2 regions of the Dickeya parazeae Ech586 genome follow, and region 2 is predicted to be linked to the other one. Evidence: predicted binding sites of a transcription regulator. Region 2 holds the regulator's gene; the other holds the start of a gene.
The links. Region 2 encodes sigma-54, which starts transcription at its own class of promoters, with help from an activator protein. Its sites were predicted from a motif close to GTTGGCACANNTTTCGCTNT; they were not measured.
Positions count from the first base shown of each region.

Region 1: the regulator sigma-54 is predicted to act here: its motif matches at 2,981-3,000, upstream of DD586_RS19340 (amino acid ABC transporter substrate-binding protein).

Region 1 covers NC_013592.1:4,432,656-4,437,739, reverse strand. Annotated here, with positions in the region: gene thrP (bifunctional threonine/serine APC transporter ThrP) at 34-1,428, shown strand; tRNA gene DD586_RS19360 (tRNA-Arg) at 1,576-1,652, shown strand; tRNA gene DD586_RS19355 (tRNA-His) at 1,735-1,810, shown strand; tRNA gene DD586_RS19350 (tRNA-Leu) at 1,830-1,915, shown strand; tRNA gene DD586_RS19345 (tRNA-Pro) at 1,953-2,029, shown strand; gene DD586_RS19340 (amino acid ABC transporter substrate-binding protein) at 2,129-2,938, opposite strand; gene DD586_RS19335 (iron-containing alcohol dehydrogenase family protein) at 3,237-4,310, shown strand; gene DD586_RS19330 (nuclear transport factor 2 family protein) at 4,389-4,727, shown strand; gene purB (adenylosuccinate lyase) at 5,069-5,084, shown strand, end outside.
Region 2 covers NC_013592.1:326,922-332,005, forward strand. Annotated here, with positions in the region: gene rapZ (RNase adapter RapZ) at 1-811, opposite strand, end outside; gene ptsN (PTS IIA-like nitrogen regulatory protein PtsN) at 949-1,440, opposite strand; gene hpf (ribosome hibernation promoting factor) at 1,534-1,821, opposite strand; gene rpoN (RNA polymerase factor sigma-54) at 1,846-3,279, opposite strand; gene lptB (LPS export ABC transporter ATP-binding protein) at 3,328-4,053, opposite strand; gene lptA (lipopolysaccharide ABC transporter substrate-binding protein LptA) at 4,069-4,647, opposite strand; gene lptC (LPS export ABC transporter periplasmic protein LptC) at 4,625-5,084, opposite strand, start outside.

The DNA.
Region 1 (5,084 bases), 710 kb from region 2:
GCGTAAAAAGGATCTATTGAAGACAGAGGTTATATGGCAAATACAGAAAAACAGGACAAGCTCCACCGTGGGCTGGAAGCGCGACATATCGAGCTTATCGCGCTGGGTGGTACCATCGGTGTGGGATTGTTCATGGGGGCGGCAAGCGCCCTGAAATGGGCTGGGCCGTCCGTGCTGTTGGCCTATATCGTGGCGGGCGTGTTTGTATTCTTCATCATGCGCTCGATGGGCGAGATGTTGTTTCTGGAACCGGTAACCGGTTCGTTTGCGGTTTATGCGCATAATTACCTGAGTCCGTTTTTCGGCTATCTCACGGCCTGGGGATACTGGTTTATGTGGATGGCGGTGGGGATTTCAGAAATTACTGCCATCGGCGTCTACGTGCAGTACTGGTTCCCGACGTTACCGCAGTGGATACCCGCGATCGGCGCAGTGGCGCTGGTGGCAGCCGCGAATCTGGCGGCGGTGCGGCTGTATGGTGAGCTCGAGTTCTGGTTCTCGATGATCAAGATAACCACCATTGTGGTGATGATTGTGGTGGGTGTCGGGATTATTTTCTTTGGGATCGGCAACCACGGCCAGTCTATCGGATTGACTAATTTGACCGAACACGGCGGCTTCCTGGCTGGCGGCTGGAAAGGCGTGCTGTTTGCGCTCTGTCTGGTGGTGGCGTCCTATCAGGGGGTCGAACTGGTCGGGATTACCGCTGGTGAAGCGCGTAACCCGCAGGTGACGCTGAAACGGGCTATCAATAACATCCTGTGGCGTATCCTGATTTTCTATGTCGGTGCCATTTTCGTGATCGTCACGATTTTCCCGTGGAATGAAATCGGCACGTCCGGTAGCCCGTTTGTGCTGACCTTCGCCAAAATCGGCATTACCGCTGCAGCGGGAATTATCAACTTTGTGGTGCTGACCGCGGCGTTGTCTGGTTGCAACAGCGGTATGTATAGCTGTGGGCGTATGCTGTATTCGCTGTCTAACAACCGTCAGCTACCGGCGGCGTTAGGGCGGGTAACCGCAGGCGGTGTGCCTGCTGTTGGGGTGCTGGTGTCGATTCTGTGTCTGGTGGCAGGGTCTGCGCTGAATTACATTATCCCTAACCCGGAAAAAGTGTTCGTGTATGTCTATAGCGCCAGCGTACTGCCGGGTATGATCCCTTGGTTTGTGGTGCTGATTAGCCAGTTGCGTTTCCGTCAGCAGCATCAGGCGGCGATCGCTGGTCACCCGTTTAAGTCTATTTTGTTCCCGTGGGTGAATTACCTGACGATGGCATTCCTTCTCTGTGTGCTGGTTGGGATGTACGTTAACGAAGACACGCGAATGTCGCTGGTGGTCGGCGGTATTTTCCTGGCGGCGGTCAGTGTGCTGTACGTTGTGTTGGGGCTGGGTAAAAAACAGCCGCAAATGCAGGCACAAGAGGAGTAATCGCAGCGAGCTGCGGGTGGTGACGGTGGATTGAACCGGGTTTTGACCGTAAATGAGCAAAGCATAAGCAAACGCATCATTTCTGTGAAAAAAGCACTGGACAGCCCCCTATTAAATCCGTACTATCCCCACCCGCAACGGCGCTACGCGCCCGTAGCTCAGCTGGATAGAGCGCTGCCCTCCGGAGGCAGAGGTCTCAGGTTCGAATCCTGTCGGGCGCGCCATTAGATTGGGCGCGGGAGCTGCGGAGGTACTTATTACCCCGTAAATCGAGTACCGGAATACGTAGTAAAGCAGTGGTATATGGTGGCTATAGCTCAGTTGGTAGAGCCCTGGATTGTGATTCCAGTTGTCGTGGGTTCGAGTCCCATTAGCCACCCCAAATTTTAAGTTTGTGACGCGCGAAGGTGGCGGAATTGGTAGACGCGCTAGCTTCAGGTGTTAGTGTCCTTAGGACGTGAGGGTTCAAGTCCCTCTCTTCGCACCACACAAACGAAAATAGCAGTACCGTGTTAGACCATGATCGGCGAGTAGCGCAGCTTGGTAGCGCAACTGGTTTGGGACCAGTGGGTCGGAGGTTCGAATCCTCTCTCGCCGACCATCCTATTCTGAAGAAGCGGCAGTCCAGACGGACTGCCGTTTTTTTTGCTTTTAACACTGAGAATGCTATAAAAACGTCGTGGTCGAGGTGATAAGTCACTTATTCCGCTTTACTGCTTTCCAGCACCTTATCGCTACCGAAATATTTCTCTGCCAGCACTTTTAGCTGACCATTCTGACGCAGTTCCTGCAGCTGTTGGTTAAATTCCGCCAGTAATTTATTGCCTTCCGGTGTCTTGGCAAACGGGAAGGAGACTTGTTCGTTGGAGATGGGGTTACCAACCAGTTTTAACGGCAAGTGACGTTTGTTAATTTCTGCCAGCAGGATAGGGCGTGAGTTGACGTAGCCCTGAACACGGTTATTGATAACATCACTCATCGCACCATCGCGAGTTTCGTAGGTGCGAATGGTGACGTCATTATTGGGGAACGCGTTGCGCAGATTGGTGACATGGGTAGACCCCAGCACGCCAGACACCGTTTTACCTTTAAGGTCGTCCAGAGATTGAATGTCTTTGTTGTTAATGCTGGTGACGATTTGCGATGCATAGTTGAGATACGTGTTGGTGAAGTCGTACTTTTTCTGGCGCTCGGTTGTTTTCACAAAATTATTGGCGACCGTATCCAGTTTTCCTGCTTCCAACTGGCCCATCAATCCGCTGAAATCAGCGGTGGTCCAGGCTATCTGATAACCCAGTTTGTGAGCGATGGTTTCTGCCACTTCCACATCATAACCCACTAACGTGCCGTTCTCTTTATAAGAACCCGGATAACTTTGACCTGTGGTACCTACACGTAGCACGTTGTTCTGTGTCTGTGTACTCGTGTTGTTATCACAGCCGTTCAACATCACGGCTGCAATGGCAGGGAATAGCGCGGCGCTGAGGTAGCGAGTCAGTCGGGTTCTCATTATGAATTCCTGTATGAATATTCCTGGTTTGGATCAGGTCTGATAGCGGTATATGTCGCAACGTACTCATCAACTCTGGGGGGCATGACAGACGAAAAAAGCGGGATAAGGAGTAACAGAGGTGATGAATCGTTGGTTGTGGGGAATACTATATCATTCAAAATAAAGGGAAATTTATACCATCACGTTATATCTTATCATCATTTGAGCGGTTACACCGTGCAGACAACATTTTACTATTATGTCCTGCAAGCTGTGCGTATGGGTTGGTACAGCATAGGGACATCAAGGAATTACTGTGTTTGCCATAAAATCCCCCGGGGTCTATCACCATCAGTCAGGTTTACTGTCACGCATTGGTGAGCTCATTGCGCCGTTTTCGCATCGCATCGCTGTATTAACCAGCCCGCGAGCCTGGGATGCCGTGCGAAGTTCGCTGTCCGAGAGTTTGACGAAGGCCGACGTACAATGTGTTGTGCATCTGTTGGAAGGTGAATGCACGCGCGATGCTATCGCATACCATCGGCATCAAATTGCTCAACAAGGTGTTCATTTTGTGTTGGGGGTTGGTGGTGGCCGAGTAATGGACTGCGCCAAAGCGGTTGCTGATGGGTTGGACAACGGTCAGGTTGCGACGTTGCCGACGATTGCTGCCACCTGCGCTGCCTGGTCTCCTATCAGTATTTTGTATGATGAGCAGGGCAGGCATCAGGGAACACTGGTATTACAGCGTATGCCCCAAATGGTGCTGGTGGACAGCGATGTGATTGCCCGTAGCGATGTGCGCTACCTGAAGGCTGGGATCGTGGATGCTCTTGCCAAATGGTACGAATTTCAACCCTATTTGGCGAAAAATAGCGATAATCTGGCGTTGAACCTTAAAATACAGGCCGCGGCGCTGGCGAAAGACACCTTTGTACAGTGGGGCGAACAGGCTTTGCATGACAATGCAGAGCAGCGTGTCACGCGGGCATTACAAAAGGTGATCGATGCCAATATTGCCTTGGCAGGTCTGGCTAACAGTATGCGTGATGATTCACCATCACCTGGCGTAGCCCACGCGATTCATAATCGCATGACACACGTTCCTGAGCTGCATGGCTGGCTACACGGCGAGAAGGTAGGATTCGGATTACGTGTACAGTCCCTGCTGGCGCGTGGTGACGGCTCGGTTGAACCCGATTTGCTGGCACACTTACAGCGTTATGATGCTCCTGCGCATTTGCCGGTAGCGGAGGCACGCTATGCCGAACTGGCAGAGACGTTGTCTGAAACATTTAAATTCCCCAAAGACAGTGCCGTGTTACTGCCATTTTCGCTCGCACCAGAGGCGATTCGGCACGCGGTGCTTGCGACGCAGTACCGCGTCTGATTTGCTTTTTATACCTGACTGCTGTATTTCTTTATGTGAATTTTTATTCATTAAATTTGCATTTAAATGGAGTTGAGTATGTCAGTTGTCGCACCGGTTGAGAAACAGTTCGCTGCTTATAACGCCCATGATTTGGCGGCTTTTTCTGCTTGTTTCCATGAGCATTTCCAGGCGTATCGTATGCCGTCTGAACATCCCTCTATGGTAGGGAAGGCGGCACTGGAGGCGTTTTATCGCGAGCATCGTTTTAATAATCCCGCGCTGCGTGCTGAGCTGGTCTCTCGTACCGTGCTGGGTAATCAGGTTTTTGATCATGAAAAGATTTACGGCCTCGGTCCTGATGCGCTCGAAAGTATCGCCGTGTTTGAAGTGAACGATGGCTTGATTACGACCGCATGGTTCTATTTTGCGTCGTAGCTGTTTTTGTCGTTGTTTTGGTCACCATCCCCCACACAATCACCCTCCTGGTGTATTTGTGCGGGTGTCATGCCCAGGTTTCAAAACCCATCAATAAAGCGCGCTGAAAAATCGTTATGTCATAACGCGCGCCCGTTCTGCTATCCATTCGCTACCCATCTCGCCGATCTTTTCATTGCGAAGAAAATAATCACCAGAGAAATCATAAAACAATAAAGAATATGTTAGATCGATCACGTATATAGGCGCGAATATCGCCAGTGATATAGTCACAGACAAATAACAGCGTCGTCTCGACCCGCCTCTCTTTCCCCCATTATTACAATGTAAACGAGTGAGTTATGGCATCACATCTGA
Region 2 (5,084 bases):
TCTTGCCACGGGAGCGAAAGTAGTCCGCCAGTTGTTCAGCAATGTAGACGGAGCGGTGTTTACCGCCGGTACAACCGATAGCGACGGTAAGATAGCTGCGATTGTTGGTTTCCAGCATTGGCAGCCACAGTTCCAGATAGCTGCGGGTCTGATAAATAAAATTGTGGACTTCGGTGTGCCGGTCCAGAAACGCCGCCACCGGTTTATCCAGACCGGTCATCGGGCGCAATTTGGGATCCCAGTGCGGGTTTGGCAGGAAACGTACGTCAAACACGTAGTCGGCATCAATCGGGATGCCATGTTTGTAGCCGAATGACTCGAAGACCATCGTCAGTTCACGCTCGCGCTTGCCGAGCAGACGGGTGCGCAACATTTCCGCCAGTTCGTGTACCGACATTTCCGACGTATCGATGATAAGGTCGGCACGGGAACGCAGCGGCTCCAGCAGATCATTTTCTTCGTCGATGGCGCTTTCCAACGACAGATTTTTGCTGGAGAGAGGATGCAGACGGCGGGTGTCGCTGTAACGCCGAATCAGCGTGTTGCGATCGGCATCCAGAAACAGCAATTGAGGCGAAAAGCTCTGAGGCAGACGTGTCAGGGCATGCTCCAGTACTTCCGGCGTTTCCGGCAGGTTACGCACGTCAATGCTGACCGCGGCGGAAATGTTCCGTTCCGCCAATGTCTGCGCCAGCTCGGGCAACAACACCACCGGCAGGTTATCTACGCAATAGAAACCCATGTCTTCCAGCGCGCGCAAGGCTACGGATTTTCCCGAGCCTGAACGACCACTGACAATCATCAGCACCATCTGACGACTCCCCCCTGGCAGCGGGATGGTGAATGTCCACCGCCACAGTTAGCTAACTTCGTTTTCCCGGCCAGGCCGGTATCTGTCAGGCTTACACCTGCTGTCATTCATGATTGGATAACGTCCGAAGCCTGCCGTCAGGGCTGGTCGGGCAGATCATCCGCTTCGGTCATGATCTGATAGAGCTCTTCATCGCTTTGGGCAGCGCGCAGGCGCTTACACACGATTTTATCCGCCAGTCGTTTGGCGACAAGCGATAGCGTATGCAAATGGGTTTTACATTGTTCAGTGGGAACCAGCAAGGCAAAAAGCAGATCGACCGGCTGGTTATCGATGGCATCAAAGGCTATCGGTTGTTCCAACTGGATAAAGACGCCGACTGCACCGAGCGTATTGTCGTCTTCCAGCTTGCCGTGCGGAATGGCGATACCATTGCCGATTCCGGTACTGCCCATGCGCTCGCGGGTCAGAATGGCTTCAAACACCATCTGTGGCGGCAAATTGAGCTGTCTGGCGGCCAGTTCACTGATAATTTCCAGTGCGCGCTTTTTGCTCTGACAGTGGACGGCGCTACGCGTGCACTCCTTACGGAGGACGGTGCTAAGTTGCATAACGGGCTCGTTGTTCATGATGCGTTCACTTAACGACACGGTTGCCTTCGGTTACCAGCCTGCCATAAAGCAAGCAGGCTGGTTGCTGTCCCTGCACCTGAAACGGCAACATCAGTGCTGTTTCAGTTTATCCTTATGTTTGTTTAACTGTCTCGCCAGCTTGTCGATCAGTAGATCGATGGCGGCATACATATCATCCGCTTCCGATGTGGCATGCAGCTCACCTCCGTTGACGTGGATCGTGGCATCTGCAATGTGCAGGATCTTCTCCACTTTCAGTACCACGTACACCTGATTGATACGATCAAAGTATTGCTCAAGTTTGGCGAATTTTGAGGTCACGAATTCGCGCATAGCATCCGTGATTTCGACGTGGTGTCCGGTAATGTTAAGCTGCATATCGTCTTCCTTCTCATGTAGGGGTCAAACCAGCTGTTTGCGTTGGTTTGACGGCGGGATAGATAAAGACTCTCGATACTTGGCGACAGTACGGCGGGCCACAATGATTCCCTGTTCGGAAAGCAGGGTGGTCAGCTTGCTGTCGCTCAGCGGTTTAGCGGGATTTTCCGCTGCAATGAGTTTTTTCACCAGCGCACGGATAGCGGTGGACGATGCCTCGCCGCCGCTGTCTGTATTGACGTGGCTGGAAAAGAAATACTTCAGCTCAAAAATACCACGCGGACTGTGCAAAAATTTCTGGGTCGTCACGCGGGAAATGGTGGACTCATGCATATCCACGGCCTGAGCGATATCCGCCAGCACCATGGGTTTCATAAATTCTTCACCGTGTTCGAAGAACGCCTGTTGTTGTTCCACAATGCAACGGGTGACTTTCAACAGGGTATCGTTACGGCTTTCCAGACTCTTGATGAGCCAGCGCGCTTCCTGCAAATGACTGCGAATGAACTGCCCGTCGCTGTCGTTACGCGCACTGTTGCCAAGAGCGGCATACTGTTGGTTGATTTGCAGCCGTGGCACGCTGTCGGTGTTGAGTTCTACCATCCAGTGGCCTTGTACCTTGCGAACCAGGACGTCTGGAATGACATACTCGGATTCGCCTGTATTGATAGACTGCCCAGGGCGCGGATCCAGTGACTGAATCAGCGCCAACGCTTCTTTCAATACGTCTTCTTTGAGGCGGCTGGTACGGATCAGGGTGCGGAAATCATGGTTGGCGAGCAAATCGAGATAGTCGCTGACAATCAACCTGGCTTCGCTCAGACGGGGAACGTCGCTGTTGAACTGCGATAGCTGTACCAGCAGACATTCGCGTAAATCGCGGGCTGCCACGCCGACAGGGTCAAAACGTTGCACGCGTTTGAGCACCGCCTCCACTTCTTCCAGCGTGACCTCTTCATTGCCGATGCTTTCACGGATGTCATCCAGCGATACCGTCAGGTAACCGGTGTTGTCCACCGCATCGACGATGGACGTGGCAATCGCGGCATCGGTATCGGAAAACGGCGTCAACTCCACCTGCCACATCAGGTAATCCTGCAGTGTCTGCGTGGTTTCACCCTGATAGACCGGTAATTCCTCATCACGGTAGTCGGTGCTGGTACCGGAGGGCGTACCGGCGGTGTAGATTTCATCCCAGGCGGCGTCGAGCGGTAACTCGTCGGGCATCTCTTTTTGCTCCAGCGCCTCGCGGGTGTCCAACGCTTCGCTGTCGCTGATTTCCTGGGTTTCTATTTCGTCATGAATATCGGCCTGCTCCAGCAACGGGTTGCTTTCCAGCGCCTGTTGGATTTCCTGCTGGAGTTCAAGCGTGGACAACTGCAGCAGGCGGATGGCCTGCTGTAACTGCGGTGTCATAGCCAGTTGCTGGCTGAGCCTGAGTTGCAAACCTTGCTTCATAACGCGCGTTAACTTCCTTTTGAATTATCAACCTAAAACATGACGTGGTTAGAGTCGGAAGCCTTCGCCCAGATAGACTCGTTTTACCTGCTCATTCGCCAGTATATCCATCGGGGAGCCGTGGGCAATAAGCTGACCCTGACTCACGATATAGGCACGTTCACAGACATCGAGCGTTTCACGCACATTATGGTCGGTAATCAGTACGCCTAACCCACTATCGCGCAAATGCTCAATGATTTTCTTGATGTCGAGAACCGAAATCGGATCTACCCCGGCAAAGGGTTCGTCCAGCAGGATGAATTTGGGGTTGGCAGCCAGCGCCCGGGCGATTTCCACCCGACGGCGTTCACCACCGGACAACGATTGTCCCAGACTATCGCGCAGGTGAACAATATGAAACTCTTCCATCAGTTCGTTGGCGCGATCCTGCTGTTGCTCGCGGGTCAGATCTTTTCTGATCTCCAGTACCGCCATCAGGTTGTCGTAGACGCTCAGTCGCCGGAAAATCGAGGCCTCTTGCGGCAGGTAACCAATACCGCGACGGGCGCGATCGTGCAACGGCAGCAGGCTGATGTCCTCATCGTCTATCACGATACGACCTTCGTCACGTGGGACGATACCGACAACCATATAGAAGGTGGTCGTCTTGCCGGCCCCGTTAGGGCCGAGCAGCCCAACGATTTCGCCGGAATTGACATTCAGGCTGACGTTTTCCACCACTTTGCGGCCTTTATACGCCTTGGCCAGATTTTCGGCGATTAGTGTTGCCATGGGTTAGCGCGTTACTCACTGTTGTTTGGTGGGCTTGCCGGTGTTGCTGCCGGGCTTGGCGCCATTTTGCGCGCCTTTATCCTGCAATTGTGTCGGGACCAGCACGGTAGTGACTCGTTTGCCTTTGTCGCTGAACGCTTCCATCTGCTGTTGCTGTACCAGATAGGTGATGCGGTCGCCCTTGACGTTGCTGTCCAGCTGTTCCAGATAAGCATTGCCGGTTAATGTGACCAGTTGCTTGTCCATTTCATAGCGTATTTTCTGAGCATGGCCTTTGACGGGCTTACCGTTGTCCTGCATTTGGTAGAAGGTCGCCGGATTGCCGTAGCCTTCGATGATTTCATGGCCTTGCTGGCCGTTAGGACGGGTTACGACGACTTTGTCGGCCTGTGCTTTTATCGACCCCTGCGTGACGATAACGTTGCCGGTAAACGTCACCACATTGCCTTGCATGTCCAGTGCCTGCTGGTCGGAGGTAATGTGGATCGGTTGCTCGGTATCTCCGGTCAGTGCCAGTGCCGGAATACTGACGGCAAAAAGCGAGCTGGCGATCAGGATGCTGTGTAACACATTAATTTTTTGGTTGGATTTCATAATAGGATTTTACCTTATCGATCAACTCAGCGGTTTTGCTGCGCAGGTTTCCGCGCATTTTCAGTCCGTTAGAGGTAAAGCTGGCACCGTACAGGGTGACCTCATCATCTGACGTCACGTCCTGCGTAACCAGATTAATCTGCGCATTGTCCGTTTTAATCCGCTTTAACTGCGAATCGTCGGTCAGGCTGGTGACCTCGACATGACCGTACAGATACAACATGCGATCTTTTGTCAGCTTGGCGCGATCTGCGCGCACCGACCAGGTCGCGATAGCTTGTTCATTGAACATGGTCGCTACCGGTTGAGTAAACCAGCTGACTTGTTCGGTGTTGTAGTGCTCGGCTTTTTCGGCTACCAGCCTGTAACTCAGTTTCCCGGTCGGGTCATACACCATCGTCGTGTTTTGCTGCATGGTGTAGGCCGGGTCATTATTT